Regions from separate parts of the Cupriavidus sp. OTU4054 genome, predicted to be linked through region 1. Evidence: riboswitches for the same ligand, from Rfam matches in the RefSeq annotation. Region 1 holds a riboswitch; the other holds the start of a gene.
The links. A riboswitch is a leader RNA that binds a small molecule or an ion and turns the genes downstream of it on or off. The one in region 1 is predicted to bind glycine.
Positions count from the first base shown of each region.

Region 1 (16,025 bases):
GTATGCCGCGGCCACGGTGTTCTTGTTGACCTGCCACAGCTCGGCAGCCTCGCGCACGGTCGGCAAGGCATCGCCCGCGCGCAGCTCGCCGCGAACGATCCGGTCTTCCAGGCTGCTGAAAATCTCTGCTGCTTTCATCGTGAGTGGTTTGTCCCGTCAGGGACATCCAAAAAAATCATACGAAAAATTATAGCGTCTGGGACAAAACTGCACTGTCGTTGTGCACTTTCGCCGCGCCAGGACGGGACATAGGGAAATCCCTAGGCTTGCGTTTCTTCCATACCGGTTTATTGTACTAGGACAAAATAACGAGTACAAACCGTCGAGCCATCTTTTCCACTGCAAGGGGAACACCTTGAAACCCACAGACGACACCGGTATCGCCGCGTTATACGCATTCGAAGCCGAGGCGGCGCGCCACCGGCGCATGCTGACCACGCTGTTCTGCGCGTTCGCGCTCTACTACTTCGGCCTCCTGATCATGGCCGCGTACTTCCAGCCGCTGTGCGCTATCCGCGTCATCGGCCGCGTCAACGTGGGCATGCTGCTCGCGGTCTCGCAGTATCTGTTCGGCGGCATCGTCGCGTGGATCTATGTCGTGCGCATGCGGGCCACCGACGACGTCATGCATTCCCTTCCCCTCTGAGGCGACGAACGTGAAATCCCCCCTGAAACATCCACGCGCGATGTCGCGTCCGCTGGCGCTGTGCGCCGCCGCACTGGCCATTTTCGCGCCCGCCGCCCAAGCCGCGGGCGCGGGCGTGGTCGCCCCGCAGTATCGCTGGCTCGCCTTTGCCGTCTTCGCGGCGATGATCTCGCTGACATTGCTGGTCACCTACATTTCCGCGCGGCGCGGCCAGTCCGCGGCGGAGTTCTACACGGCCGGCGGCGGCATCAGCGGAATGAAGAACGGATTCGCGATCGCCGGCGACTATCTTTCCGCGGCCGCATTCCTCGGCGTGTCCGCCTGATCGCCATCTACGGGTTCGACGGCATTCTCTACCTCACCGGCTTCTTTATCGCGTTCATACCGATCCTGCTGCTCGTCGCGGAGCCGTGCCGAAACCTCGGCCGCTACACCTTCGGCGACGTGCTGGCCTCCCGCAACGGCTTTCGCGCCTCGAAGCTGGTGGCCGCGCTGTCCAGCGTGATCGTGTCCATCTTCTACCTGATTCCGCAGATCGTCGGCGGCGCGGTGCTCGTGCGCGCGCTCATCGGCATTGACTACGAGGTCTCCGTCATTGCCACCGGTTCGCTGATGATGGTCTACGTGGTGTTCGGCGGCATGCGGGCCACCACATGGGTGCAGATCATCAAGGCCGTGCTGCTGATCACGACATGCTTCGTGCTCGTGGTGCTGTCGTGGTCGCCGTTCGGCTTTTCGGTGAATGCATTGTTCGATGGCCTCGCGCACAGCCCCGACATGCAGGCGCACGTCGCGAGGCTCGCCGGTGCGGGCATGGACGTGCAGCGCTTCTTCGAACCTGGCCTGTTCCTCAAGAACCCCGTCGAGCAGATCTCGCTCGGCCTCGCGCTGATTCTCGGCACGGCCGGCATGCCCCATATCCTGATGCGTTTCTTCACGGTGCCGGATGCCCGCGCGGCGCGTTCGTCCGTGCTCTGGGGCATGCTGCTGATCGGCGGATGCCATCTGCTGATCATCGCCATCGGCTTTGCCGCGGCCTTTCACGTCGGCGCCGAGCAGATCACCGCGCTCGACAAGGGGGGCAACCTCGCCGCGCCGCTGCTCGCGCAGATGATCGCGGGCGGCGCCAATACGGCCATCGGCAGTCTGGCCATGGCCGTCGTGGCGGCGGTGGCGTTCGCGACGATCGTCGCGGTGGTGGCCGGTCTGACGCTCGCGGCATCGTCCGCGCTGGCGCACGACGTGTATGTCGGCGCCATCAAGGGCGGCACCGCCACGCCGCGCGAGCAACTGATCGCGGCCAAGTCCGCCGCGGTCGGCGTGGGCGTGCTCAGCATCTGCATCGGGCTGCTGGCCAAGGGCCAGAACGTCGCGCAGCTCGTCGGCCTCGCACTGGCCGTGGCCGCTTCGGCCAACCTGCCGGCATTGCTCCTGACGTTGTACTGGAAACGCTGCAACACCACGGGCGTCGTCTGCGGCGTGCTGGGCGGCACGCTCTGCGCGATCGGGCTCGTGCTCGTTTCGCCGATCATGCAGTACCCGAGTTTCCTTGGCCTGTCGGAGCCGTTGTTCAGCTTCCGCAATCCTGGCCTCGTCTCGATTCCGGTCGGCTTCCTGCTCGTGATCGTCGGCAGCCTCGTCAGCGCCAAACGCACCGATGCGCAGTTGTGGCAGCAGTTGCGTCTGCGGCGCTATACCGGGCGCGGGCGTGCGGAGGCGACGTCGCATTGATGTACCCGAACTGAAAAAAGGGCCGCCTTGCGAGCGGCCCTTCTTGTTTGCGCCGGGCAATAATCAGGCCGTTGCCGATGCGTCCTTGCTTGCGTCGCTGGCGACCTTGTCCTGATAGGCCTTCGCGGTGGCGAGCCGCTGCGCCGTGATCGGTGCCGCGCGTTGCGTGACCGTTTCCAGGATGGGTGCCGGCGCCGTCTTCGGCGAACCGGCATTGAACGGCGGCTTCGGGTCGTAGTTCATGTACAGCTGCAGCTCCTGCGCCACGGTCTCGCCGCGCAGCAGCGACACCATGATCAGCGACCCGTCGATGCCGGATGTCACGCCGCCCGCGCTCACATACTTGCCGTCGATCACGACGCGGTCGTCGCTGGGAATCGCGCCAAAGAACGGCAGCGTTGCCATCGCGGTCCAGTGGGTGGTCGCGCGCTTGCCTTGCAGCAGGCCCGCCGCGCCGCAAAGCAGCGCGCCGGTGCAGACGGAGTACACATAGCGCGCGCCGGCGGCCTGGCGGCGGATAAAGCCGATCACCGCCTCGTCGGCCATCAGCGCTTCCTGGCCATGGCCGCCGGGCACGAGCAGCACGTCCAGCTGCGGGGCCTCGTCGAAGGTCGTGTCGGCCACCAGTTGCATGCCGGCCATATCGCGCACGGGTTGCTTGTCCTTCCAGATGGTGAAGAAGGTCGAGTTGGGCACGCGCGCGAGCGCCTCGAACGGGCCGGTAAAGTCGCACTGGTCCATCTTCGGGAAGATGAGGCCGCCGATCTTCAGGGGAATGTCGGTGGGAATTGGGGTCATGGTGCCTCCTGTAAGCAGAAATCGATAACGTCCTAGTTCAAACAATGTTTGAACTAGGACAATCGCACGATAGGACGATCCCGGACCCCTGTCAACCACCTACGCCACGGCCAGCCGCACCGCCGTGCCCGCCGCGACGCCGGCCACCACGTCGCCGATCATGTCGGCGGTCGCCGCGGACAGCGTCCAGCCCAGATGCCCGTGGCCGGTGTTGTAGAACACGTTCGCGGCGCGGCCGCGTCCCACACGCGGCATCATGTCCGGCATCATCGGCCGCAGTCCGGCCCACGGCACCACGCTGCGCGTGCTCACGCCGGGGAAGCACTGATGGACCCAATCGACGAGCGGACGGATGCGATCCGCGCGGATATCGCGGTTGATGCCGTTGAATTCGGCCGTGCCCGCCACGCGAAACCGGTCGGCGCCCAGCCGGCTGGTCACGAGCTTGGTCTCGTCGTCGAGCAGGCTGACGGTCGGCGCAGCGGACTGGCTCGCGGCATCGTTGAGATTGACCGTGATGGAATACCCCTTCACCGGATAGATGTTCACGCGATCGCCGAGCTGGCGCGCAAAGTCGCGGCTGGCCACGCCCGCGCAGACCACCACCGCGTCGAACTCGCGCGTGGCGGGCAGTCCGTCGCACACGGACGTGACGCGGGCCGATGTCCCATCGGTGTTCACCGCCGTCACCTGCTGGTCATAGAGCGTGGTCACGCCATGCCGCGCCGCCGCGGCGGCAATCCCCGTCGTGAACTTGTGGATATCGCCAGTGGAATCGCTTTCTGTGTAATAGCCGCCGTAATACGTGCCGGCCAGCGTCGGCTCGATCGCGCGCATTTCCTCGGGCGTCACGGCGCGGCGCTCGAGCCCGCCCTCCGCCAGCATCGCCGACACGCGTCCCGCATGGTCGAAGCCAGCCTTGTTGCGGTAAATATGCAGGATGCCGCGGCGCTTCAGGTCGAAGTCGATGTTTTCGGCTTCTGCCCACGCAAACAGATGGGCGCGCGCGGCGATGGCCAGCCGGGCCGTCTCCACGGTGTTCGCGCGGTAGCGGGGCATCGATGCGATGAACTCGGCAAACCAGCTCAGCTTGTGCCACGACGGGCGCGGATTCACGAGCAGCGGCGCGTCGTTGCGCAGCATCCATTTGAGGCCCTTGAACAGCGTGGACCAGTGCGTCCAGGTTTCCGCGTTGGACGCCGATAGCTGCCCGCCATTGGCGAACGATGTCTCCATCGCCGCATAGCGGTGACGTTCGAACATCGTGACGGAGAGGCCGCGCCGGGCGAGGGCGTAAGCGGTCGTGGCGCCGGTAATGCCGCCGCCAATCACTGCAATGGTTTTCATGGAAAGGTCTTCCGGACGTCAGGGAAATGGCAGTCCGTGCGCAGGATTGCGCAATGCGGACGCCCCCTCTGTCCTTGACCTGAGAGATTCGCGGATGCGCCGCCTCCCAACGGCCGCCCAACAGGGCAGGGCGGGGCAGGGCGGGGCGCATCGCTTGCTCCTTCGGTACCGCCGGCGGACGTACGCGCCGTGGTTCTTCAGAGTGCAATGGTGACACCGGTCCGTGGTACCTGAGAGATTCCGGGGCGGTTGCTCCTTCGGCGCCGCGCCCTCGCTGCTGCGTGGGGGCGCGGACTCTCCCGATGTCGCGGGCTACTATGCCTATCAACCCGTCAGGCTGTCAAGCACCGCCGTTGCTGGCGTGTCCCTCAGGCGGCGGCCGTCAGCAACACCGGCACGGACTTCGACGTCGGCGTGCCGCAACCGTCGCCGGTGCTCTCCAGCGGCACCAGCGGGTTGGTCTCCGGATAGTAGGTGCCGATGCAGCCGGCCGGGATGTCGTAGGGCACGAGGCGGAAATCCTGGACATGCCGCGTCACGCCGTCTGCCCACACGCTCGTGATATCGACGTGCTGCCCCGCCTTGAAGCCCAGGCGATCCATATCGGACGGATTGATGAACACGACGCGGCGCAGGCCGAACACGCCGCGATAACGGTCGTTCAGGCCATAGATCGTCGTGTTGTACTGGTCGTGCGAGCGCGTGGTCATCATCACGAGCAGCTTGTCCCCGTGCTCGGCGCGCGCCTGGCGGATCGGCGTGTCCTTGACGATCGGGTGCACGAGGAACTCGGCCTTGCCCGACGGCGTATCCCAGATGCGGTCCCGCGCCGGCGGCGTCAGATGAAAGCCGCCCGGCACGGCGATGCGCGCGTTGTAGTCCTCGAAACCTGGCAGCACCTTCTCGATGGCATTGCGAATGCGCGCGTAGTCCTGTGCGTACCAGAGCCAGTCGATCTTGCGATTGCCGAGCGTCGCGGCGGCCATGTTGGCGATGATCGCGGTCTCCGACATCAGGTCCGGGGACGCGGGCTTGTTCATGCCGTACGACACGTGCACCATGCAGACCGAGTCTTCCACGGTGACGCCCTGCGGCACGCCATTCTGCATATCGATCTCCGTGCGGCCCAGCGTGGGCAGGATCAGCGCGTCGCGGCCGTGGATCAGGTGGCTGCGATTGAGCTTGGTCGCGATGTGCACGGTCAGGTCGCACTGGCGCAGCGCCTGCTGCGTGCGCGGCGTGTCCGGCGTGGCCGCCGCAAAGTTTCCGCCCAGGCCGACAAAGACCTTCACCTTGCCTTCGAGCATCGCCGAGATCGTGTTGACCACGTCATAGCCGTGCTTGCGCGGCGGCTCGAAGTTGAACGCCTTCTCCAGCCGATCGAGAAACGCCTCGGTCGGTTGCTCCTCGATGCCGACCGTGCGGTTGCCCTGCACGTTCGAGTGGCCGCGCACCGGCAGCAGGCCCGCACCCGGGCGGCCGATATTGCCGCGCATCATCATCAGGTTCGTGAGGATCTGGATCGTCGGCACCGAGTTCTTGTGCTGCGTCAGGCCCATGCCCCAGCAGGCAATCACGTTCTTGCCGCGCGCATAGACGCCGGTCAGCGCGTCGATTTCCTCGAACGTCGTGCCCGACTGCTCGACGATGTCGGCCCAGTTCTCGGCGCGCAGGTCGGCGACGAACGCATCGTAGCCATGCGTATGACGGCGCACGAAGTCCTCGTCGATCAGCGATGGCTCGCCGCGTTCGCGCGCCGCATCGTCCATTTCGATCAGGCGCTTGGCCATGCCCTTGATCAGCGCGAAATCGCCGCCGAGCTGCGGCTGCACGAACATCGACGCGATCTTCGTGCTGCTGCCCGTGATCATCTCCGAAGCATGCTGCGGGCTCGTAAAGCGTTCCATGCCGCGCTCGCGCAGCGGGTTGATCGACACGATCATCGTGCCGCGGCGCGCGCATTCGCGTAGTTCGCCGAGCATGCGCGGATGGTTGGTCGCCGCGTTATGGCCAAAGATCAGGATCGTGTCCGCATGTTCGAAGTCGTCGAGCACCACGGTCGCCTTGCCTACACCGACGGTCACGGGCATGCCGCGGCTCGTGGCCTCGTGGCACATATTCGAGCAGTCGGGAAAATTGTTGGTGCCGTAGGCACGCACGAACAACTGGTACAGGAACGCGGCTTCGTTGCTTGCGCGACCGGACGTATAGAACGCCGCCGCATCCGGCGTGTCGAGCGCGCGCAGATGGCGCGCGATCAGGGCGAACGCTTCATCCCAGTCGACCGCGACGTAGCGGTCCGCCAAGGCGTCGTAGACCATCGGATGCGTCAGGCGGCCGTGCTGCTCCAGTTCGTAATCGGTCTGCGTGAGCAGCGACGTGACGGAATGTTCCGCGAAGAATTCGGGCGTGACGCGCTTGCTGGTGGCTTCCGCCGCCACCGCCTTCACGCCGTTCTCGCAGAACTCGAAGGTCGAGCCATGTTCGCGATCGGGCCATGCGCAGCCGGGACAGTCGAAGCCGTCTGGCTGGTTCTGCCGGAACAACGTCACGTACTTGCCGCCGGCCACCTTCTCTTTCACGAGATTGATGGCCACGTACTTGAGAGCGCCCCATCCGGCTGCGGGGTGGGTGTAGGGGGCGATGTAACCGTCTTCGGGGGTCGGCTTGCTGCTCATGACTTTGTTTCCTTCAGGTCTTCAGGGGGCGTGAATCGCAGTGGTTCCAAGATTAGGTCTCGCGTCGCGATGCAAACGGATACAACCCATTCGACGATCCGGGGGCACAGTGCCGGCGCAAGCTGTATTGCATGACGTGGCGATGGACTGTGTCCCTCGGCGTAGCGCATTCGCACTACAGTGCATGCGGACGATGCTTGTATCTCGTCGCTTGCTCCTCATATAAGAGACGAGCGAGTCGTTTTTCACCTCGGCGCATTGGCTGCACTGGTGCCCGGAGTTCCGCCGGGGTGAGGCGTTTCGGCGGTTGCTGCACGCAGCGGCTCCGGGCACTTTTTTTACGGATCAATGCAGGGCTTGCGAGCGATCGGAAGTCGCCATCGATGCGGTGGCAAGCTGGCCGAGCGTCTGCATCGCGCGATCGGTTTCGCTCGTCCATTCCCCGCTGAAGTTCAGCCGCAGGAAATTGGCGAACCGATGGTCGCTGCTGAACAGGCGGCCCGGCGCGATGGAGATGCCGCACGCGAGCGCGCTGCGGTACAGGGCCAGCGTGTCGATGCCCTGCGGCAGTTCGATCCACATCAGGTATCCGCCCTCCGGCGCATGCGCGCGCGTTCCCGCGGGGAAGCAGCGACGGATCGCCGCCATCGCGATGCTGGCGTTCTGGACGATGCGCCGGCGCAACCGGCGAAGGTGATGGTCGTATCCGTCGTGCTGCAGATACTCGGCAATCGCGAGCTGCACGCTCGGCGGCGTCGTGATCGCGCTCAGGAACTTGAGCTTCTCCACCTGCTGGCGGAAGCGGCCCGGCAATGCCCAGCCGATGCGGTGGCGATGCGTGAGGCAACGCGAGAACGAGCCGCAATGCAGGACCATTCCGCGCGTGTCGTACGTCTTCAGTGACGTGGGATGGTGCGCGCCGACGTGCAGTTCGCTGTATTCGTCGTTCTCGACGATGGGAATGTCCCTGCCCGTGAGCAACTCGACGATCTCGCGCTTCTTGTCTTCGGGCATCTGGCGGCCCACGGGATTCGGGAAGTTGGCGGTGATCACGCAGGCGGCCACGGTCTGCGTATCGATGGCCTCGCGCAGCAGGGCCATGTCGATGCTGCCCGACGCATCGCTCGGAATCTCGATCGCGCGCATGCCCAGGTGGGTAATGGTCTCGAGCATGCCGTAATAGCAGGGCGACTCGACGACCACCGCATCGCCGGGACGCGCCACCGCCTGCAGGCACAGGCGCACGGCTTCCGTCGCGCCGCATGTCACGATGAACTCGTTGGGATCCGCCGGCTGGCCGCGCTCGACGTAACGGCGCGCGAGCTGGCGGATCAGTGCCGGATGCCCGGGCGGCAGTCCGTCGAGCATCGCGCTGTCGCCGCAGCGCCGCGCCTGCACGCCCACGTATTGCGCGATGCGTTGCGAGGGCAGCAGCGCGGTATCGGGATACGGGGAGCCGAGCGGCATCGCGTTGTCCTGCTGGATCGCGCGCAGCGTGCCGAGTACGAGCGAGGTGACGTCGATGTCGTCATCGACCGCGGGCGCCGATCGTGCGGCCGTGTCATGCATCGCGATCAGGCGCTCGGTCGATACCGGCGACGACGTTGCCGAGAAATCCAAACGCGGCCGCACGAAGAATCCCGACTGCGGCCGGCTTTCGATCACGCCGCGGCTTTCGAGCAGCAGATACGCGCGCACCACGGTGTTGATGCTGATGCGATGCTGCTGGCTTGCCTGCCGCACCGACGGAATGCGCTCGCCGGCGCGGAAGATGCCCTGATCGATCGACCGCTCGATGGCATCGGCAATACGGTGATAGAGCATCGACGAGATATCGGCACCAGCCTGGCTGGGCATGACGTCGTGGACGGGTTCGAGCGTGGTCGCGATCATCGGGGGACTCCGGGTGGCCGCATGCGGCGTTGGCACATGGCGACACAGTAAGGAGCCGAGCCCGACAAATTCCGCTCAGAACAATGACAGATCCGTCATTAACATTGACTTATTGAGCAGACAAAAGCGCAAAGCGCCCGATACCGGGCGCTTTTTCGTGAAAGGGCTTAGGCGAATTCGAAACCGCTAGTACCTTGGTCTCACCGACGCCTTACCTTCGTCCACGACGTCGTTCCCGTTCTATTTCCGCAGCAGCTTCAGCAACGCGCGCGCACCGTCGGCCGACGATCCCGGATTCTGGCCCGTGACCAGCAGTCCATCGGTCAGTACATGGGAGACCCAGTCCGGTCCGCTCGAATATTTGCCGCCGTTGGCCTTCAGCGCATCCTCGACGAGGAACGGCACCACGTTCGTCAGTTGCACCGCCTCTTCCTCGCTGTTGGAGAAGCCTGTGACCGACTTGCCGTTCACCAGTGGCTTGCCGTCGGGACCCTTCACATAGCGCAGCGCGCCTGGCGCGTGACAGACGAGCGCCAGCGGAATCTTTGCCGCGTAGGTGCGCTCGAGCAGGCCGATCGAATCCTGATCGTTGACGAGGTCCCACATCGGCCCGTGTCCGCCCGGATAAAACACCGCGTCGAACCTGTCGTTCGCGACGTCCTTGAGCTTGTGCGTCTGCGCGAGCTGCGCGCGTGCCTCGCTGTCGGCCTCGAAGCGCCGCGTGTCGTCGGTCTGGAACCCCGGTTCATTGCTTTTTGGGTCGAGCGGCGGCTGGCCACCTTTCGGCGAAGCAAGGACGATCTCCGCGCCGGCTTCCTTGAATACGTAGAAGGGCGCGGCCAGTTCCTCGAGCCAGAAGCCCGTCTTCTTGCCCGTATTGCCAAGCGTGTCATGCGAGGTCAGCACTATCAGGATTTTCATCTCGTCACCTCATATCGGTATGGTTCGCCGCGGTCCGGGGGGAAGGGCTCAATCGTTGTAGGCGACCCTGCGGATATGTCCATCAACATTACATTTAGGTCAGAAACGGCACGGTCATGGAGCCCGCCCATAAAATGTTCGCGTCGCAACGCTTTCGAACGGAGACGCTCCATGAAATGTCCGGTCTGCCCCGATGCCGTGCTCACGATGACGGATCGCCAGGGCATTGAAATCGATTACTGCCCGCAATGCCGCGGTGTCTGGCTCGATCGCGGGGAACTGGACAAGCTGGTCGAACGCGCGACCGATGGGAGGGCGCCGCGCGCGGCGCGCGAGCGTCACGAGTCGTCGGACTATCGTTATCCGCAACAGGGCTCGCGCGACCATGACTACGGCCATGGTGGCCACGGCAAGCGCCGCAAATCCTGGCTCGAAGAGATTTTCGATTAAGCTACCGGCTTTCCGCATTGTTCTCACCACTTTCCCCGACCCCTTGCGCCGCGTCTTTCTGATCTTCCTGCTGCTCGTCCTGCCGTTCCAGTTCGCCTGGTCTGCGGCGGTACCGTATTGCCAGCATGAACAGCAGCCCGCGCGGTCGTGGCATCTGGGGCATCACGAACACGAGCACGAAGCCAAGAAGAAGCAGGACGCGAAGACGCTCGTCGACGCCGACTGCGACTATTGCCACGTGGCGTCGACACCGCTTGCGTCCATCGCCCCGTCGGGCGTGACGCTTCACGAACGGGTGCCGGCGTCGATGCCGTCGATCGACCGCAAGATCCGCTCGCATGTGCCCGAGGCACCCGAACGTCCCAACTGGTCCCGTCTCGCCTGACCCGGCGAGACGTCTCCTGTCTATCTGATTTCCAGCCAGCCGTCCCGCCGGATTCTCCTGCTATTTATTCAGGTGCAATTCGATGCGAACCTTTTTGTTGCCGCTCGGGCTGGCGGCCGCTATCTCCAGCTCATTCGCTTTATCTTTCGCCGCGTACGCGCAGGTACTCCCTGTGGCGTCGGGGTATGCCAACGCCGTCACCGAACCCGCGGGTCCGCTGACGCTCGATGCTGCGCTCGGCTTTGCAGCAGGCGGTAACTTCACGCTGTCCGCGGCGGGCCGCGAGGTCGATGCGAGCGAAGGCGCCGTCATCCAGGCGCGCGTGATCCCGAACCCCGAGATCGCGACGCTGATGGAAGACACGCGCCGCTCGTCGCGCACGTCGACCGCGCAGATCAATATGCCGATCGAACTCGGCGGCAAGCGTTCGGCGCGCATCAGCGCCGCCGAGCGCGGGCGGGAGGCCGCGCAGGCATCGCTGGGCAGCATTCGCGCAGACCTCCGTGCGGCGGTGATCGAGCGATTTTTCTCGGTCCTGATCGCGCAGGAGCGCGTCAAGCTTGCGCAGGGCTCGCTCGAGATTGCCGCACGCGGGACGGACGTGACCGCCAAGCGCGTGGCCGCGGGCAAGATATCGCCGGTCGAGGAGACCAAGGCGCGCGTGGAGCAGGCCAACGTCGAGCTCGAACTGAACGAGGCCACGGCCGAATTGCGGAGCGCGCGGCAGGCACTGACCGCGCTGTGGGGCAACGATGCCCCGCAATTCTCGGACGCGCAGGGCGACCTCGACGCGCTGCCGTCGCGTCCCGCGCCCGATGCGCTGCGCGCCGCGCTCGACGAATCGCCGGACATCGTGGCCAGCCGCGTCGAGATCGAGCGCCGCCAGGCGCTGATCGGCGTCGAGCGCAGCCGCCAGTATCCGGACCTGACCGTCAGCATCGGCGCCAAGCGCGACAACGATGCCAATCGCAATATGGCCGTGATCGGCGTATCCATTCCGCTGCCGCTGTTCGACCGCAATCAGGGCAACCTGTACGAGGCGATCCGGCGCGCGGACAAGGCGCAGGACGAATATCTCGCCGCGCGCATCCGGCTTGGCAACGATCTGATGGTGGCGTCCAACGTGCTGTCCGTTTCGCGCGCGTCGGCGCAGACGCTGAAAGGCACCGTGCTGCCCGCGGCCGAGCAGGCCTACCGCGCCGCGACCATCGGCTTCGAGTCGGGCAAGTTCAATTACCTCGACGTGCTCGATGCCCAGCGCACGCTGTTCCAGGCGCGGATTCGCTACCTCGGCGTGCTGTCCCGCACGTACCAGTCCGCCACCACGATCGACCGCATTCTCGGCCGCTGAACGCGACCGCGCTACAGACATGAACATGACGAACAAGCAAACGAGAACGATCATCGCCATTCTTGTGGTAGGCGTACTGGCCACGGCCGCGGTGCTGCTGATCGGCCGCGGCGGCGGCGAGGATGGTCATGACGAGGACCATGCCCACGAAGCGCGCGCGCAGGCGCACGGTGAGGAGAAGCCGGCCGCGAAACCCGCTGAAGACACGGTGCGCCTGACACGCGAGCAGATCCATCAGGCCGGCATCACCGTCGCCGAGGCCAGGGCCGGCAGCGTGCAGGGCGCATTGTCGTTCCCCGGCGAAATCCGCTTCAACGAAGACCGCACCGCGCACGTCGTGCCGCGTCTGGCCGGCGTCGTGGAAGCCGTACCCGCCGACCTCGGACAGATGGTGCGCAAGGGGCAGGTGCTCGCGGTGATTGCCAGCACCGCGCTGTCCGACCAGCGTAGCGAGCTGCTGGCCGCGCAAAGGCGGCTCGAACTCGCCCGCACGACCTATACGCGCGAGAAGTCGCTATGGGAGCAGAAGATCTCCGCCGAGCAGGACTATCTGGCCGCGCGCAATGCGCTGCAGGAAGCCGAGATCGGCGTGCAGAACGCGCGGCAGAAGCTCACCGCGATCGGTGCCGACACCGGCAGTGGCGGCGCGCTCAACCGGTTCGAGTTGCGCGCGCCGTTCGACGGCATGATCGTGGAGAAGCATCTGACGCTCGGCGAGGCCGTGGCGGCCGATGCGGCCATCTTCACGATCTCCGACCTGCGTTCCGTGTGGGCGGAATTCGTCGTGGCCGCGCGCGATCTCGGCAGCGTCCGCGTGGGCGAGCGGGCCACGATCCGGTCGACGGCGTCGGACAGCAAGGCGGAGGGCACGGTGTCGTACGTGGGCGCGTTGCTCGGCGAGCAGACGCGTACCGCCAAGGCGCGCGTGACGCTGACGAATCCGGACATGGCATGGCGTCCGGGGCTGTTCGTCACGGTGAACGTGCTTGGCGCGGCCCAGCAGGTACCGGTATCGGTGGTACCCGAAGCCGTTCAGCAGGTGGAGGGTCGCACCGTGGTGTTCGTCGAGACGCCGGACGGCTTCCGCGCGCAGCCGGTCACCGTGGGCCGCACCAGCGACAGCGTGTCCGAGATCGTCTCCGGGCTCGAGCCGGGCCGCCGCTATGCCGCCGCCAACAGCTTCGTGCTGAAGGCGGAGCTCGGCAAGGCCGGCACCGAGCATAGCCACTGAAGCGGGAGGCGCGCATGTTCGAACGTCTGATTCGCTTCGCCATCGAGCAGCGATGGCTGGTCCTGCTGGCCGTGCTCGGCATGGCACTGCTCGGCGGGTACAACTACACACGGCTGCCGATCGACGCGGTGCCCGATATCACCAATGTCCAGGTGCAGATCAACACGCATGCGCCGGGGTATTCGCCGCTGGAGACCGAGCAGCGCATCACGTATCCGCTGGAGACCGTGATGGCGGGCCTGCCTGGCCTCGTGCAGACGCGCTCGCTGTCGCGTTACGGGCTGTCGCAGGTCACGGTGATCTTCAAGGACGGCACCGACATCTACTTTGCGCGGCAACTCGTCAACCAGCGTATTCAGGAGGCGCGGTCGTCGCTGCCCGACGGCATTACGCCGGCCATGGGACCTATCTCGACCGGCCTCGGCGAAATCTACCTGTGGACCGTGGAGGCGGAAGAGGGCGCGCGCAAGCCTGACGGCAGCGCGTACAACACGGCCGATCTGCGCGAGATCCAGGACTGGGTCGTGCGGCCGCAGTTGCGGAATGTGACCGGCGTGGCGGACGTCAATGCCATCGGCGGTTTCGATCGCCAGTATCTCGTCGCACCGAGTCTGGAACGCATGGCGTCGTACGGCCTGACGCTGGCCGATATCGTGGGGGCGCTCGACAAGAACAACGACAACGTGGGCGCGGGCTATATCGAGCGGCGGGGCGAGCAGTACCTCGTGCGCGTGCCGGGGCAGGTGAAGTCGATCGACGATATCGGTCAGGTCATCGTGGGCACCGCCCAGGGCCAGCCGATCCGCGTGCGCGACGTGGCGGCCGTGGAGTCCGGACGCGAACTGCGCACGGGTGCCGCCACCGAGAATGGCCGGGAGGTCGTGCTCGGTACCGTGTTCATGCTGATCGGCGAGAACAGCCGCGCCGTTTCGCAGGCCGTGGCCGCGCGCGTGGAGGCCATCAACCGCACGCTGCCGGAGGGCGTGAAGGTCGTGACCGTCTACGACCGCACGAAGCTCGTGGACAAGGCCATCGCCACGGTCAAGAAAAACCTGCTCGAGGGGGCGGTGCTCGTCATCGCGATCCTGTTCCTGTTCCTCGGCAATATCCGCGCAGCGTTGATCACGGCGCTGATCATCCCGCTCGCCATGCTGTTCACGTTCACGGGCATGGTGCAGTACCGCATCAGCGCGAACCTGATGAGCCTTGGCGCGCTCGACTTCGGCATCATCATTGACGGCGCGGTGGTCATCGTCGAGAACTGCGTACGCAGGCTCGCCCATGCGCAGGCCGCGCTGGGGCGTCCGCTGACGCGGCGGGAGCGGTTCGACGAGGTCTTTGCGGCCGCGAAGGAGGCGCGGCGCCCGCTGCTGTTCGGTCAGCTCATCATCATGATCGTGTACCTGCCCGTGTTCGCGCTGACGGGCGTCGAAGGCAAGATGTTCCATCCGATGGCGTTTACGGTGGTGATCGCGCTGATCGGCGCGATGATCCTGTCGGTCACGTTCGTGCCGGCGGCGGTGGCGCTGTTTATCGGCGAGCGTGTGGCGGAGAAGGAGAACCGCCTGATGGGCTGGGCACGTGCGCGCTATGCGCCGCTGCTCGACCGCACGCTCGTCAATACGCCCGTGGTGTTCGCGCTGGCCGCGATGATCGTGGTCGTCTGTACCGCGGTGGCGTCGCGGCTCGGCAGCGAGTTCGTGCCGAACCTCAACGAAGGCGATATCGCGATCCAGGCGCTGCGCATTCCCGGCACGAGCCTCTCGCAGTCGATAGCCATGCAGGCACAGATCGAGCGTACGCTCACGGCAAAGTTTCCGGAGATCGAACGGGTCTTCGCGCGCACCGGTACGGCGGAAATCGCGTCGGACCCGATGCCGCCCAATATCTCGGACGGCTACATCATGCTGAAGCCGCGCGACCAGTGGCCCGAGCCGCGCAAGACGCATGCGGAACTCGTCGCGGCGATCCAGCAGGAAGCCGACAAGATTCCAGGCAACCTCTACGAGTTCTCGCAGCCGATCCAGCTTCGCTTCAACGAACTGATCTCGGGCGTGCGCTCGGACGTCGCGGTCAAGATCTTCGGCGACGACAATGCGGTGCTGGAAGCGACGGCCAATCGCGTGGCCGGCGTGCTGCAGGGCATTCGCGGTGCGAACGAGGTCAAGGTGGAGCAGACGACGGGCCTCCCGATGCTGACCGTCGATATCGACCGGCAGAAGGCCGCGCGGCACGGCCTCAATATGAGCGATGTGCAGGACGCGGTGGCCATCGCGATCGGCGGGCGCGAGGCCGGCACGTTCTTCGCGGGCGACCGGCGCTTCGATATCGTGGTGCGCCTGCCCGACGCGGTGCGCGACGACGTGGCGTCCCTGCGGCGATTGCCGATACCGTTGCCGAAGGGCTCGGCCGCCGATGCGCGCACGACGTTCATCCCGCTGAGCGAGGTCGCCACGATCGAGGTGGCACCCGGTCCTAACCAGGTATCGCGCGAGGACGGCAAGCGCCGCATCGTGGTCAGCGCGAACGTGCGTGGGCGCGATATCGGCTCGTTCGTCACGGAGGCCGAGGCCGCGCTGCAGCGTCAGGTCAAG
Region 1 covers NZ_JASATF010000028.1:29,782-45,806, reverse strand. Annotated here, with positions in the region: gene AAHB16_RS26450 (aminotransferase class I/II-fold pyridoxal phosphate-dependent enzyme) at 1-138, opposite strand, end outside; gene AAHB16_RS26445 (DUF485 domain-containing protein) at 356-646, shown strand; gene AAHB16_RS26440 (hypothetical protein) at 657-971, shown strand; gene AAHB16_RS26435 (solute symporter family protein) at 914-2,377, shown strand; gene AAHB16_RS26430 (DJ-1/PfpI family protein) at 2,441-3,175, opposite strand; gene AAHB16_RS26425 (D-amino acid dehydrogenase) at 3,275-4,522, opposite strand; glycine riboswitch at 4,730-4,834, opposite strand; gene AAHB16_RS26420 (FdhF/YdeP family oxidoreductase) at 4,891-7,200, opposite strand; gene AAHB16_RS26415 (aminotransferase-like domain-containing protein) at 7,546-9,093, opposite strand; gene AAHB16_RS26410 (type 1 glutamine amidotransferase domain-containing protein) at 9,334-10,014, opposite strand; gene AAHB16_RS26405 (TFIIB-type zinc ribbon-containing protein) at 10,186-10,464, shown strand; gene czcI (cation efflux protein, CzcI family) at 10,508-10,849, shown strand; gene AAHB16_RS26395 (TolC family protein) at 10,932-12,200, shown strand; gene AAHB16_RS26390 (efflux RND transporter periplasmic adaptor subunit) at 12,220-13,431, shown strand; gene AAHB16_RS26385 (CusA/CzcA family heavy metal efflux RND transporter) at 13,446-16,025, shown strand, end outside.

Region 2 (14,135 bases), on a different contig from region 1:
CGGCGGAAGCGGTCAACGATCGGATCAAGCCGATCGCCTCTCTCGAAATCAAGGATCCGAACGCGCCGCGCGTCTTCAAGACGGGCGAGCAGGTCTACAAGGAAGTCTGCGCCGCGTGCCACGCGACCGGTGCGGCCGGCGCGCCCAAGTACGGTACCGCCGGGGACTGGACCGCGCGGATCGGACAGGGCTTCAATGGCCTGCTGAACTCGGTGCTGCACGGCAAGGGCGCCATGCCCGCGCGCGCCGGCACCACGCCTGACGACTACACCGACTACGAACTCGGCCGCGCCGTGGTCTACATGGCCGACGCCGGCGGTGCCAAGTTCCCCGAGCCGCCCGCCCCGGCACCGGCCGCCGCCGCGCCGGCGCAGGCCGAGGCCTCGGCGCCGGCAGCACCGGCTGCCGCTGCGGCCCCTGCACCTGCCGCACCCGCAGCTGCCGCCCCTGCCCCAGCTGCCGCCGCTCCGGCCGCCGCGCCCGCAGCACCGGCCGCAGCGTCGGCCGAGGTCGGCAAGAAGGTCTACGACCAGGTTTGCGCCGCCTGCCACGCCGCCGGTGTCGCCGGCGCGCCGAAGTTCGGCGACAAGGCGGCCTGGGCCCCGCGTATCGCGGAAGGCATGGACGCCATCCACAACTACGCGCTGAAGGGCAAGGGCGTGATGCCGCCGAAGGGTGGCTACGGCGGCCCGGACGCCGACGTGATCGCAGCCTCGAACTACATGGTCAACGCCGCGAAGTGACAGAGTTGTTTGGGATCAAACAGTGATCTGAATTCGGATTGTTGCCATTGTTGGTTCCCTCGCCAAGGAAGACAGTGACGCTCGTATCGAGTCGAGCACTGATTCTCAAAAAGGCCCGCAACTGCGGGCCTTTTTCTTTGGACGAGGTGAACAGGCACATGCCGCTATTCGAGGGTATCGAGGGTGAGATTCGTGCTCATCTCAAGCACATCGCAGAAGGCGTCCGCCTCAGGCCGATGCTCATCGGCCAACTGACAGCCGCACAACATGACGCCATCAATGTCGCCAGGACCGCGCACGGACTCCCTGGCCTCGAACTACCCGAGATCGTCTTTCTTGGGCGGCATTTGCATCAGAGCCGGATCGTGAGAGATGGCTACACCATCGACGATGTGATAGCTCAAATGACAAGCGCGCTGGCCGAGTCCGCCGTCGTCCATGCATCGAGCAAGATGACTACCGTTCGGAGTATCGTTGTACGCGTGGATCGCTACGGAAGCGCAGTGCGGGACATGGCAATCCTGGAGTTGACGGCACGGAAGCCGAGAGCCGAGTTGTACTCGGTCATTCCGAAAGGCGATGTCAGTCCGGCAAGGCAAGCCGAAGCCCCTCCCGCATGCCAGAAAAAGGAAAGGCCGCTCGAAAGCGGCCTGGAATCTGAAGGGTACGCTCGCTCGGGTAACGAACAACTATCCGACGCCCCAGCGGACCCAACGGCTTGATGATAAGCGAGCGGAGATCGGTTTGCAAACTCGTCGTTCTCTGAATTCTCTACTCATCGCCCTCCTCACACCACCCGCGAATACCGCAGCGGCACCGGTTCCGCCTCTCTCAGATAACGATCGAACACCATCGCGATCCGGCGAACCAGCAGTCGGCCGAGTGCGGTGACGTCGATGCGCGTCGGGTCGCGGCGTACCAGGCCCTGCGTGGCCAGTTCGTCCAGGTCACGGAGTTCGGGGGCGAAAGACTGTGCGAAATCGATAGCGAAGCGTGCCTCGATCTGCGCGATATCGAGCCTGCCGTTGCACATCAGCTCGCCGATGACCGTCTTGCGCAGATGGTCGTCCGCGGACATCTCGAAGCCACGCGACACGGGCAGGCGGTCCGCGTCGAGCGCCGTGTAGTAGTCGTCGAGCGTCCGGTAGTTCTGGACATAGCGTCCCGCCACCGACCCGATCGCGGACACGCCGAAGCCGAGCTGGTCGTAGCCCGCATGCGTCGCATAGCCCTGAAAATTCCGTTGCAGCCGGCCGTCGCGCTGGGCACGCGCGAGGTCGTCGTCGGGCAGCGCGAAATGGTCCATGCCGATATAGACGTACCCCTCCGCCGTCAGCCGTTCGATCGTCGAGACGAGGATGTCGAGCTTTTCGGCCGGCGCCGGCAGCGCGGCTGTGTCGATCCGGCGTTGCGGTTTGAACACGTGCGGCAGATGCGCGTAGCTGTAGACCGAGATGCGGTTCGGCAGCAGTACCAGTACGCGATCGAGCGTTTCCTGGAACCGCGCCGTCGTCTGGTGCGGCAGCCCGTAGATCAGGTCCATGCTGACCGAGCGGAAACCGAGCCGGCGCGCCGCGAACACCGCGTCGCGCGTCTGCGCGAACGGCTGCACGCGGTGAATGGCCTGCTGGACCTCGGGATGGAAGTCCTGCACGCCGAGGCTGATGCGATTGAAGCCGAGATCGCGCAGCCGCGACATGCGCGCGTCGTCGACGGTGCGCGGGTCGATCTCGATCGCATGTTCGCCCTCGGGCAACAGATCGAAATGCGCATCGAGGGCCGCCATCACGCGTTCCATCTCGCCGGGATCGAGAAAGGTCGGCGTGCCGCCGCCCCAGTGGGACTGCATGACGGGGCGCCGCGTGCCGAGCCGCTGCGCCACCAGCACCATCTCGCGCACGAGATAGTCGACGTACCGGCTGCTGCGGCCATGATCGCGCGTGACGATCTTGTTGCAGCCGCAGTAGTAGCAAATGTTGTCGCAGAAGGGGACATGGAGGTAGAGCGACAGCGGCGCCGAAGCGTCCCGCGCGCAATCGTCGAGCGCGTCGAGATAGCCGGCCTCCGGAAATCCCGAATGGAAACGATCGGCCGTCGGATACGACGTATAGCGCGGACCGTTGCCATCGATGCGTCCGGCCAGCGCGCGGAAGTCGGCGAGCGCATCGCGATCGAAGCGCGTGACGGCCGCAGGCGGCGATTGGGAGGGGCAGGAAAAGGGAAAGAGAAACGGAAAGTCGGGGCCTGACATGGCGCATACGGAGGTGGGGCGATGTTCGAGATCGTATTCCCACGAATTTCCGCGCGCGTTGATCGGTATCAAGTCGACGGCAACGAAGTTATCCACAGGCCGGGCGTCACAACGCAGACACGAACGCTGGCTACGCTCCGCCCTTCGTGAGCCACCCGTGCTACCTGAGCCCGCCATGCGTCCATCGCCCGCACCGTCCGCGCAGCATGCGCTCCCCGTGTCCGTTGCCCGCCGGCGAACGCTATCGGCACTGGCTGCGCTCGGCGCGGGCTGGGCATGGCCGTCGTATGCGCAGACCGCCAGTCCCGCGACCATCGGGCGACGACAACTCGTGGTCGTGCATCTGGTCGACCGCGCGGGGACGCAGGCCGATCTTGCCCGCGATTACCTCGCGGGCGCCAAGGTGCTGTTCGATGCGTCGAATGCGGCAAACGGTGCCGCGAACGGCGGCATCCATATCGCCCATATCGTGCGCGACGCCGATCCCGATCCCCGCAATGCGCTGCGGCAGGCCCTGGCGCTCGTCGATAACGAGCGCGCCGACGTGCTGTTCGGCCCCGGCGACGGCCTGCTGCCGGCGCTCGTGCAGTCGACGGACCTCATGCGCCGCGGCGTGCAGATCGTTGCGCCGCTGTCCGGCCTGGCCCTGCCCGCGGACAACGTCTGGTACACGCGGTCCGACTACGAGTCCGAACTCGATGCCGCGGTGAAGCAGCTGCGCAGCTACGGCCTGTCGGGTATCGCGCTCGCCGTCGCGCCGGACTTCGCGGCCGGCACGCTGCGCAAGGGGACGCCGTGGCTCGCGCGGATGGAGCAGGACATGTCGACGCGCGCATTCGAACTGACGGGCGACGTCACGGAAAGCGCGCGGCAGATCGCGGCGCGCAAGCCCGGTGCCGTGCTGATTGCCGGCGATACGCTCGCGTACGGCAACCTCGGCCGCGCGCTGGCCGCGCGGGGCTGGTTCGGCTTTCTGGTGGGATTGTCATCGGTCAGTCCGGCATCGGCGCGCGAGATTCTTGGCGCGCGCTATGCGGGCGGCATCGTGCTCACGCAGGTGGCGCCGGGCCCGCAGGCGTCGACGCTGCGCGTGGTGAAGGAACACGTGGCACGGATGAAGCAGTACCTCGACGAACCGCCCTCGCCCGCGACGCTGGCCGGATACATCGGCGCGGCATGGCTCGCGCGCGCAGCGGCGGGTACGCGCGCACCGGGGGCGCCGGAGTTGCGGCGCGCGATGCAGTCGCGGATCGACGTCGGGGATTTTCTGCTCGATTTCACGCGCGGCGCGCGCGGGTCGCAGTACGTGCAGCTGGCGGTCATCGGCAAGGACGGCGCCCCGCAGCGGGCCTAGCCATCCCTCCTCGGGCTCAGTCTCTCGGCAGCACGATGCGCACGCGCAGGCCGCCTTCCAGACGGTTCGACAACTCGAGCTCGCCGCCATGGCGCGCCACGATATCGGCCGCGATCGCGAGGCCCATGCCCACGCCGCCCGTCGCGCGGCTGCGCGACGACTCCACGCGGTAGAACGGCTCGAGCACGCGTTGCAGTTCGGCGGGCGGAATACCCGGCCCGCTGTCGCATACATCGATCACCACGCGCTCGGCACTGTCCGACAGCACGATCTGCGCGGCACCGCCATAACGATGCGCGTTCTCGACGAGGTTCACGACCGCGCGCCGCAATTCCGCGGGGTACGCATGCATCGGCTGCGCGCTGCCGATCAGCGCCACGTCCTGCCCGATCTCCTGCGCATCGTCGACGATGGCCTGCAGCAGCGCCTGCACATCGACACGCTGGCGCGGGCCCGTGGCATCGTCGCGCTCGCGCAGGTAATACAGCGTGGCGTCGATCAGCCCGTTCATCTCGGCGAGGTCCTGTCGCAGCCGGTAGCGCACGTCATTGCTTTCGATGCGTTCGATGCGGAGGCTCATGCGCGTGAGCGGCGTCCGCAGGTCGTGCGACACCGCCGCAAGAAACCGCGACTGCTGCGCGAGCTGCGTGCGGATGCGCTGCTGCATCAGGTTCAGTGCATGCGTGGCGGCACGCGCTTCGGCCGGGCCCGTGTGCTCGTCCAGCGGCGGCGCGTGGACGTCCTGCGCAAGACGCCCCGCCCCGCGCGCGAGCTGCTGGACCGGACGCGCGAGCAGCCGCGCGCCGACCCACGAGGCGATGAGGATCGCGGCGAGCTGGAACACCATGCCGAGATGCGGCGGCCACAGGCCGTGCAACGGACCGCCCGGCGGCGGACCGCCACGCATGCCGCCCTGTTCCGGCTTGAACCCCGGACCGAAGCGATTGTCGTGCAGGCTGCGCAGCGGCGGCCCGTAGTAATCGTCGTCGTCGATATCGCCGTCACCGTCGGTATCGGCGCGTTGCAGCAACCCTTGCGGCGCGGTGGCCATGCCGCCCATGCCCGCCATCGCGTCCGACGCCGCGCGGCGCATCTGTTGCGCGTGCCGGTCGGAACCCGGGCGTGGAAACAATCCTTCGATGACGGTGACGCCAAGCACATGCACGGCCAGCATGATCGCGGCCATGACGAAAAACAGCCGCACGAACATCGAGTCGTGGCGCCGGTCGTGCCAGACGCTTTCCGTGCTCGATTCACTGCGCGATTCCGCGCGCGCGACTGCCATGCCCGCGGGCGGCACGTCGGTCGACGGCGGCATCGACTCGGCCATACGCGTCAATGTTCCACGCTGCCGGTGAACACGTACCCCTCGCCACGCACGGTGCGGATCAGCGCGGAGTCGCGCGGATCGTCGCGCAGCTTCTGGCGCAGGCGCGAGACGAGCAGATCGATGCTGCGATCGAACACGTCGAGGTCGCGCCCGCGGGCCTGGTTGATCAGCACCTCGCGGTCCAGCACGCGGTTCGGATGTTCGATAAAGGTCAGCAGCAGGCGAAACTCGGCGTTCGAGAGCGGCACGATCGTGTCTTCCTCGTCGACGAGCTGGCGCAGCGTCGTGTTGAGCCGCCAGTTGGCAAAGCGCAGTTCGTGCCCCGCGGCCACGGCGGCGCGCTTGTTGTCCGCGCGGCTGCGGCGCAGCACCGTGTGGATGCGCGCGACGAGCTCGCGCATTTCGAACGGCTTGGTCACATAGTCGTCGGCACCGACTTCGAGGCCCACGACGCGGTCGGCAAGTTCCGCGCGCGCCGTCAGCATGATCACGGGCGTGTCGCCCTGGTCGCGCAGCTCGCGGCACAGCGTCAGGCCATTCTCGCCGTGCAGCGAGAGGTCGAGGATGACGAGGTCGTAGCTGTTCTGGCTCATCGCCGACCGCATCGCCGCGCCCCCTTCGGCGCCGTCCGCCTCCATGCCGAAGGTCGCTAGATATTCGGCAAGCATGGAGCGAATCTGGGGATCGTCATCGACGATCAGCAAGCGGATGGGAAGCGAGGGCGAAAGATCCATGGCAACTCGATAAGGCAGGGCAGCTGCGGGCGCACCGCGGCGCGGCGCCGAAGCGCAAATCACTGTACCAGCTTGCCCGTGGCCTGCCGAGGCCGATTTGTATCGGTATTGGTACGTGATGTATGCGCCATGCCCGGCGCAAGGCAGACGGCGACCCGGAAAAAAACGCTCCCGGTGCTGCCGCGCCGGGAGCGTCCAACAGGGAAGAAGCCAGGCTCGCATGCCTGGCCACACCGCAACCGAAGGGCGAGCGCGGTGTGACGCATGACGCCGAGACGTCTCGCGTTCCGCCATGCTAGGGGCGCCCGCGCGGGCGGTCTTGTCCGGCTTGTATCAGTTGTATTGCAGCCCCGCCGACATCAGCCCGCGGCCGGCTTGCCGGCATTGCCGAGCAGCGCCTTCAGGCCGGCGAGGCGGTCCTTCGGGCTCATCGCCGGCGTCTCGTCCTTCGGCGCGGGGGCGTCTTCGAGCTTCATCTCGGCGATAAAGCGCGAGGGTTCGCACGAGTAGGTTTCCCGCGCGCGCTTGCGCTTCTTGCACCAGCTGATCTGCAGGCTGCGCTGCGCGCGCGTGATGCCCACATACATGAGGCGGCGCTCTTCCTCGATCTTCTCGTCGCTCATGTCCTCGTCCTCGCGCGCATGGGGGAGGATGCCCTCTTCCACGCCGACCAGGAACACGTGCGGATACTCGAGGCCCTTGGACGCATGCAGCGTGGAAAGCCGCACCGCGTCGGGATCTTCCTCGCGGCCCTCGAGCATGCTCATCAGCGCCACGGTCTGCGTGAGCTCGAGCAGGTTCTTGCCCTCGTCGCCAAAGCCGTCGGCATTATCGAAGCCCGTCGCTTCCGCGCCGTCGGCCGGCTCGGGCCGCGTGCCCTTGCGCTTGAGCCAGTCGAGGAATTCGAGCGTATTGGTCCACCGCGACTGCGCCTGCCGCTCGTCGAACGTGTCGTACAGGTACGCCTCGTAGTGGATGCCCTCCATGAGGTCGTCGAGCACGACGGTCGCGGGATCCTTGCCGGCGCGGTCCGCCAGCCGGACCATCGATTCGCAGAACACACGCAGCGGTTCCAGCTGCCGCGGCTGCAGCTTGCCCTCGATACCGCCCATCATCGCGGCCTCGAACAGCGAGACCTTGGCCTGTCCCGCGAATGTGCCCAGCACCTCGAGCGTGGTCGTGCCGATGCCGCGGCGCGGCGTGGTGATCGCACGGATGAACGCGGGATCGTCGTCGGGGTTGGCAATCAGCCGCAGGTACGCGCAGATGTCCTTGATCTCGGCCTTGTCGAAGAAGCTCTGGCCGCCGGACAGCACGTACGGAATGCGTTCGCGACGCAGGATCTGCTCGAACAGCCGCGCCTGATGGTTGCCGCGGTAGAGGATCGCGTAATCGCGGAACTGCGCGCGCCGCTCGAACTTGTGCGCGGAAAGCCGGAACACGACGGACTCGGCCTCGTGCTCCTCGTCGTTCATCCCATGCACGGCGATGGGATCGCCCATGCCGTGCTCGCTCCAGAGCTTCTTGTCGAACAGCTTGGGATTGTTCGCGATGACCGCGTTGGCGGCCTCGAGAATGCGCACGGTCGACCGGTAGTTCTGCTCGAGCTTGACGACCTTCAGGTCCGGATAGTCGGTCTGCAGCAGGCGCAGGTTGTCGAGCGTGGCGCCGCGCCAGCCATAGATGGCCTGATCGTCGTCGCCCACGGCGGTGAACGCCGGCGCGCGCAGGTGCGAGCCGCCGGCCAGCTGCTTGAGCAGCTGGTACTGGCAGGCGTTGGTGTCCTGGTACTCGTCGACGAGGAAATAGCGCAGCCGGTTCTGCCACTTGAGGCGTACCGCCTCGTCGCGCGCGAACAGTTCGGCCGGTAACCGGATCAGGTCGTCGAAGTCGACCGCCTGATAGGCATGCAGCGTGGCCACGTAATTGCGATAGACGAGCGCGGCCTGATGTTCGTCGCCGTTGGCGGCCTGCGCGATCGCGGTCTCGGGATCGACCATGCCGTTCTTCCACAGCGAGATCGTGCCCTGCACGCTACGGATGAGCTTCTTGTCCGTGGTGGCCAGCTGCTCCTGCACGAGGCCGAAGCAGTCGTCCGAATCCATGATCGAGAACTGCGGCTTCAGGCCCAGATGCTCGGCCTCCATGCGGAGGATCTGCACGCCAAGCGAGTGGAACGTACACACCGTGAGCTGCTTGAGCGGAATGCGCTTGCCCTCGCGCGTGGTCTTGCCCTCCATCAGCTTGGCAATGCGCTCCTGCATTTCCTTCGCCGCCTTGTTCGTGAACGTCACGGCGGCGATATGGCGCGGCTCGAAGCCCTTGTCCTCGATCAGGTGGGCGATCTTCTGCGTGATCACGCGCGTCTTGCCGGAGCCCGCCCCCGCCAGCACGAGGCATGGCCCGTCCAGGTAGCGGACGGCTTCGGATTGCGCGGCGTTGAGTCCGTGGGTCATGGGGGTGGAGATCGGGAGAGATTCTGGGCGGGGTTCAGCCGGCATCGGCGTGGCCCGAAAGGCACGCACGGTCCGCCGTGCGAAAGCGGTCGATGGTAGCACGCAGATCCCGGCGGGTCCGTCACCCCGCGCGAGCGCCGGTCGAGGTGTTTCACCGGGGTAACACTTGGTAAGGGTCCGTAAGCCCGCGCAACTCGCGGCACGAATGTTGCCTCTTAGTGTCATGGCACGCGAGGTCAGCCGATTCGGAACGCCGTGCCACCCATAACTCAACACCACATGGAGGGCCATCATGACTACCTTGAACAAACTCTCGCGCGTCGCGTTGATCGGCTTGACCGTCAGCCTGTTCGCGGGCTGCGCGGACTGGTCGCCGAAGCAGCGGAATACCGCGATCGGCGCGGGCGTGGGCGCGGCCGGCGGTGCCGTGCTGACCAACGGCAGCGCGCTGGGTACGCTCGGCGGCGCGGCGGTGGGCGGCGTCGTGGGTAATGTGATTACCAACGACCGGAAGTAATTACACGCGGCATACGCGGGAGGGAATCGGGGCGCGGGCCGTTGACACCGCTCCGGCCCTCCCGTACATTCACGCGCATCCGTCCGGGAGAGCGCGCAGATCTGCGCCGCCGAAGGGGTATCACCCGAAAACTCTCAGGCACCAAGGACCGGGCGGATCGGTACAACTATGCACAGCGTTGCTACCGAACTCTGGAGAGCGACACCCGTCATTGCTTTCATGCATGATGAGCGTGTCCACCGAAGGGGCGCACGAAGCGGAGCGTGAACAACGCGCAGCGTTTCGTAATCTCTCAGGTATCGAGGACAGAGGGGTCATCCGTCGCGACGGGCATCGTGGTCAACACCACGGCGCCTCGCGACGGATGGCCCCTTTTTTGTTTTCGCGACCAAAGGAAAGCCCTCCATGACGCTCCAGGCCACGCCCCTCAACGCCATCCACCGCGCCCTCGGCGCCCGCATGGTCGACTTCGGCGGCTGGGACATGCCGGTCAGCTACGGCTCCCAGATCGAGGAGCACAATGCCGTGCGCACCGACGCCGGCATGTTCGACGTTTCCCATATGTGCGTGGTCGACCTGGCCGGCGCCAACACGCGCGCGTTCCTGCGCGGCCTGCTGGCCAACAACGTCGACAAGCTCCAGACGCCGGGCAAGGCGCTCTACTCCTGCATGCTCGACGACAAGGGCGGCGTCATCGACGACCTGATCGTCTATTTCTTTGCCGAAGATCGCTTCCGCCTCGTGGTCAACGCGAGCACGGCCCTCGGCGACATCGAATGGATCCGCGCGCGCAACGCCGCCACCGGCAGCGGTGTCACCATCACGCCCCGCCGCGGCGATGTGGTGCCCGCCGGCACGGACGCGCTTGCGATCGTCGCCGTACAGGGCCCGAACGCACGCGCCCGCGTCTACGCGGCCTTCCCGTCGACCCAGCCGGCCGACGCGCTCAAGCCGTTCAACGCCGTCGTCGTGCAGGATCCCGCCGTCGGCGAACTGATGGTCGCCCGCACCGGTTACACCGGCGAAGACGGTTTCGAACTGGTGGTGCCCGCCGAGAACGTGGCCGGCATCTGGGAGAAGCTGCACGCCGCGGGCGTCCGCCCGGCCGGGCTGGGCGCGCGCGACACGCTGCGCCTCGAGGCCGGCATGAACCTGTACGGCCAGGACATGGACATCGAGACCTCGCCGCTGGACGCCGGCCTCGCCTGGACCGTCGATCTGCAGAGCGAACGCGATTTCACGGGCAAGGCGGCGCTCGTCGCCAACGGCCAGCAGCGTAACTTCCTCGGCCTGATCCTGCGCGACAAGGGCGTGCTCCGCGCGCACCAGAAGGTCGTCACCGCCTCCGGCGACGGCGAGATCACGAGCGGGACGTTCAGCCCCTCGCTGTCGCTGTCTGTCGCATTCGCACGGTTGCCGAAGGACATTGCACCCGGCGCCGAGGTGCAGGTGGAGATTCGCGACCGCAAACTGACTGCAACTGTGGTTAAACTGCCGTTTGTGCGCAATGGCAAGGCACTCGTGAGCTGACGCTCGCAACCACGGTCGCCCAACAACACGATGGACCGCCGGCAGGCATGGCCGCCCGCCGGCACCCCAACCCCGATATCTGCATCCGGAGAACCCTCATGAACTTCCCCGCCGACCTCAAGTACACCGAGTCGCACGAGTGGGTACGCGTCGAAGCCGACGGCACCCTGACCATCGGCATTACCGACCACGCGCAGGACGCGCTGGGCGACATCGTCTTCCTGGAACTGCCCGAGGTCGGCCGCACGGTCGGTGCCGGCGACGCGCTGGCCGTCGTGGAATCGGTGAAGGCCGCTTCCGACATCTACGCGCCGGTGGCCGGTGAAGTCATCGCCGTGAACGAGGCCGCAACGGCCGCTCCGGAAAGCGTCAACGCCAACGCGTTCGACGCGTGGCTGTTCAAGCTGAAGCCGGCCAACGGCGACGACGTGAACGGCCTGATGAACGTGGACGCCTACAAGGCCAGCGTCGGCGCCTGAGCCGACATCGCTTCCCGCTGAGCCGGCGGGAAGCTGCCCCCCGATGTACCCGGCGCACCGGCCGACCACCGGTGCCGCCACAACGAGATCCTTGCCATGAACGCCCCGCTGCCCACGAACGCTGCCGCGCAATCCCGGCCCACGCTGGCCGAACTGGAGGCGCGCGACGCCTTCGCCGCCCGTCATATCGGCCCCGACTCCGCCGAACAGCGCCATATGCTGAAGGTGCTCGGTTACGAGAGCCGCGCCGCGCTGATCGATGCCGTGATCCCGGCCGCCATCCGCCGCCGCGACGGCATGCCGCTCGGTGAATTCACCGCACCGCTGACCGAGGAAGCCGCGCTGGCAAAGCTGCGCGGGCTGGCGTCGAAGAACAAGGTGTTCAAGAGCTTCATCGGCCAGGGTTACTACAACACGCTCACGCCGGGCGTGGTGCTGCGCAATATCTTCGAGAACCCCGCCTGGTACACCGCGTACACGCCGTACCAGCCCGAGATCTCGCAGGGCCGCCTCGAGGCGATGCTGAACTTCCAGCAGATGATCACGGACCTGACCGGCCTGGACATCGCGAACGCGTCGATGCTCGATGAAGGCACGGCCGCCGCGGAAGCCATGACGCTGCTCCAGCGCGTGAACAAGCATGCCTCGAACACGTTCTACGTGGCCGACGACGTGCTCCCGCAAACGCTGGAAGTGGTACGCACGCGCGCACTGCCGCTCGGTATCGAGATCAAGGTCGGCCCCGCGGCCGACGCGGCCGGCGCCGATGCCTTCGGCGTGCTGCTGCAGTACCCGGGCGTGAACGGCGACGTGGCCGACTACCGCGCGATCGCGGACGCGGTGCACGCGGCCGGCGGTCTCGTGGTGGCCGCCGCCGACCTGCTCGCGCTGACGCTGATCGTGGCACCCGGCGAATGGGGCGCGGACGTCGCGGTGGGCAACTCGCAGCGCTTCGGTGTGCCGCTCGGCTTCGGCGGTCCCCACGCGGGCTACATGGCCGTCAAGGATGCGTTCAAGCGCTCGATGCCGGGCCGCCTCGTCGGCGTGACCGTCGACGCACAGGGCAACAAGGCCTACCGCCTCGCGCTGCAGACGCGCGAACAGCATATCCGCCGCGAGAAGGCGACCTCGAACATCTGTACCGCGCAGGTGCTGCTGGCCGTGATGGCCTCGATGTACGCGGTCTACCACGGTCCGCAGGGCCTGCAGCGCATCGCGCAGCGCGTGCACCGCCTGACGGCCACGCTGGCCGCCGGCCTGCAGGCGCTGGGCCACACGCCGCTGAACGCGACCTTCTTCGACACGCTGACGTTCGAGACTGGCTTCAACACCGAAGCGATCCACGCGGCCGCCACCTCGCACGGCATCAACCTGCGCCACGCGGGCGGCACGCGCATCGGCGTCTCGCTCGACGAGACCGCCACGCGCGCGGACGTGGTCACGCTCTGGGAAATCTTCGCGCACGGCAAGCCGCTGCCCGACTTCGACGCCATCGAAGCCACGGTCGGCGACGGTTTCCCGACCGCGCTGGCGCGCCAGAGCGCGTACCTGACGCACCCCGTGTTCAACACGCACCATGCCGAGCACGAGATGCTGCGCTACCTGCGCATGCTCGCGGACAAGGACCTCGCGCTGGACCGCACGATGATCCCGCTCGGTTCGTGCACGATGAAGCTGAATGCCACTAGCGAGATGATCCCGGTGACGTGGCCCGAGTTCAGCCGCATCCATCCGTTCGCGCCGCTCGACCAGACCGTGGGTTACCGCGAGATGATCGACCAGCTGGAGGCCATGCTGTGCGCGGCCACCGGCTACGCGGCCGTGAGCCTGCAGCCGAACGCAGGCTCGCAGGGCGAGTACGCGGGCCTGCTGATCATCCAGAAGTACCATGCAAGCCGCGGCGAAGGCCATCGCAACATCTGCCTGATTCCGTCGTCCGCGCACGGCACCAACCCCGCTTCCGCGCAGATGGCCGGCATGCAGGTGGTGGTCGTGGCCTGCGACGACAACGGCAACGTCGACCTCGCGGACCTCGCGAAGAAGGCGGAGCAGCACAGCGCCAACCTGGCCGCGATCATGATCACGTACCCGTCGACGCACGGCGTGTTCGAAGCGGGCGTTCAGGAAATCTGCGAAATCGTGCATCGCCACGGCGGCCAGGTCTACGTGGACGGCGCCAACATGAACGCCATGGTGGGCACGGCCGCGCCGGGCCACTTCGGCGGCGACGTCTCGCACCTGAACCTGCACAAGACGTTCTGCATTCCGCACGGCGGCGGCGGCCCGGGCGTGGGTCCGGTTGCCGTGGGCGCGCACCTCGCGGACTTCCTGCCGAACCAGGACAGCGTCGGCTACCGCCGCGACGAGAACGGCATCGGCGGTGTCTCCGCCGCGCCGTTCGGCTCCGCGAGCATCCTGCCCATTTCGTGGATGTATATCGCGATGATGGGCTCGGCCGGCCTGACGGCCGCCACCGAGAACGCGATTCTCACGGCCAACTATGTCGCCCGCCGCCTGGCGCCGCACTTCCCGGTGCTGTACACGGGCCAGCACGGCCTGGTCGCGCACGAGTGCATTCTCGACCTGCGTCCGCTGCAGAAGGAAACGGGCATCACCAACGAGGATGTGGCCAAGCGCCTGATGGACTACGGTTTCCACGCGCCGACGATGAGCTTCCCGGTGCCGGGCACGCTGATGATCGAGCCGACCGAGAGCGAAGCGCTGCACGAGCTCGACCGCTT
Region 2 covers NZ_JASATF010000027.1:79,454-93,588, forward strand. Annotated here, with positions in the region: gene AAHB16_RS26185 (c-type cytochrome) at 1-743, shown strand, start outside; gene AAHB16_RS26190 (hypothetical protein) at 902-1,465, shown strand; gene hemN (oxygen-independent coproporphyrinogen III oxidase) at 1,531-2,994, opposite strand; gene AAHB16_RS26200 (ABC transporter substrate-binding protein) at 3,170-4,348, shown strand; gene AAHB16_RS26205 (ATP-binding protein) at 4,365-5,678, opposite strand; gene AAHB16_RS26210 (response regulator) at 5,684-6,412, opposite strand; gene AAHB16_RS26215 (UvrD-helicase domain-containing protein) at 6,772-8,868, opposite strand; gene AAHB16_RS26220 (glycine zipper 2TM domain-containing protein) at 9,161-9,385, shown strand; glycine riboswitch at 9,460-9,546, shown strand; glycine riboswitch at 9,567-9,704, shown strand; gene gcvT (glycine cleavage system aminomethyltransferase GcvT) at 9,791-10,915, shown strand; gene gcvH (glycine cleavage system protein GcvH) at 11,014-11,394, shown strand; gene gcvP (aminomethyl-transferring glycine dehydrogenase) at 11,491-14,135, shown strand, end outside.
Region 2: linked by a shared signal. The riboswitch ahead of gcvT (glycine cleavage system aminomethyltransferase GcvT) and the one ahead of AAHB16_RS26425 (D-amino acid dehydrogenase) in region 1 are both predicted to bind glycine.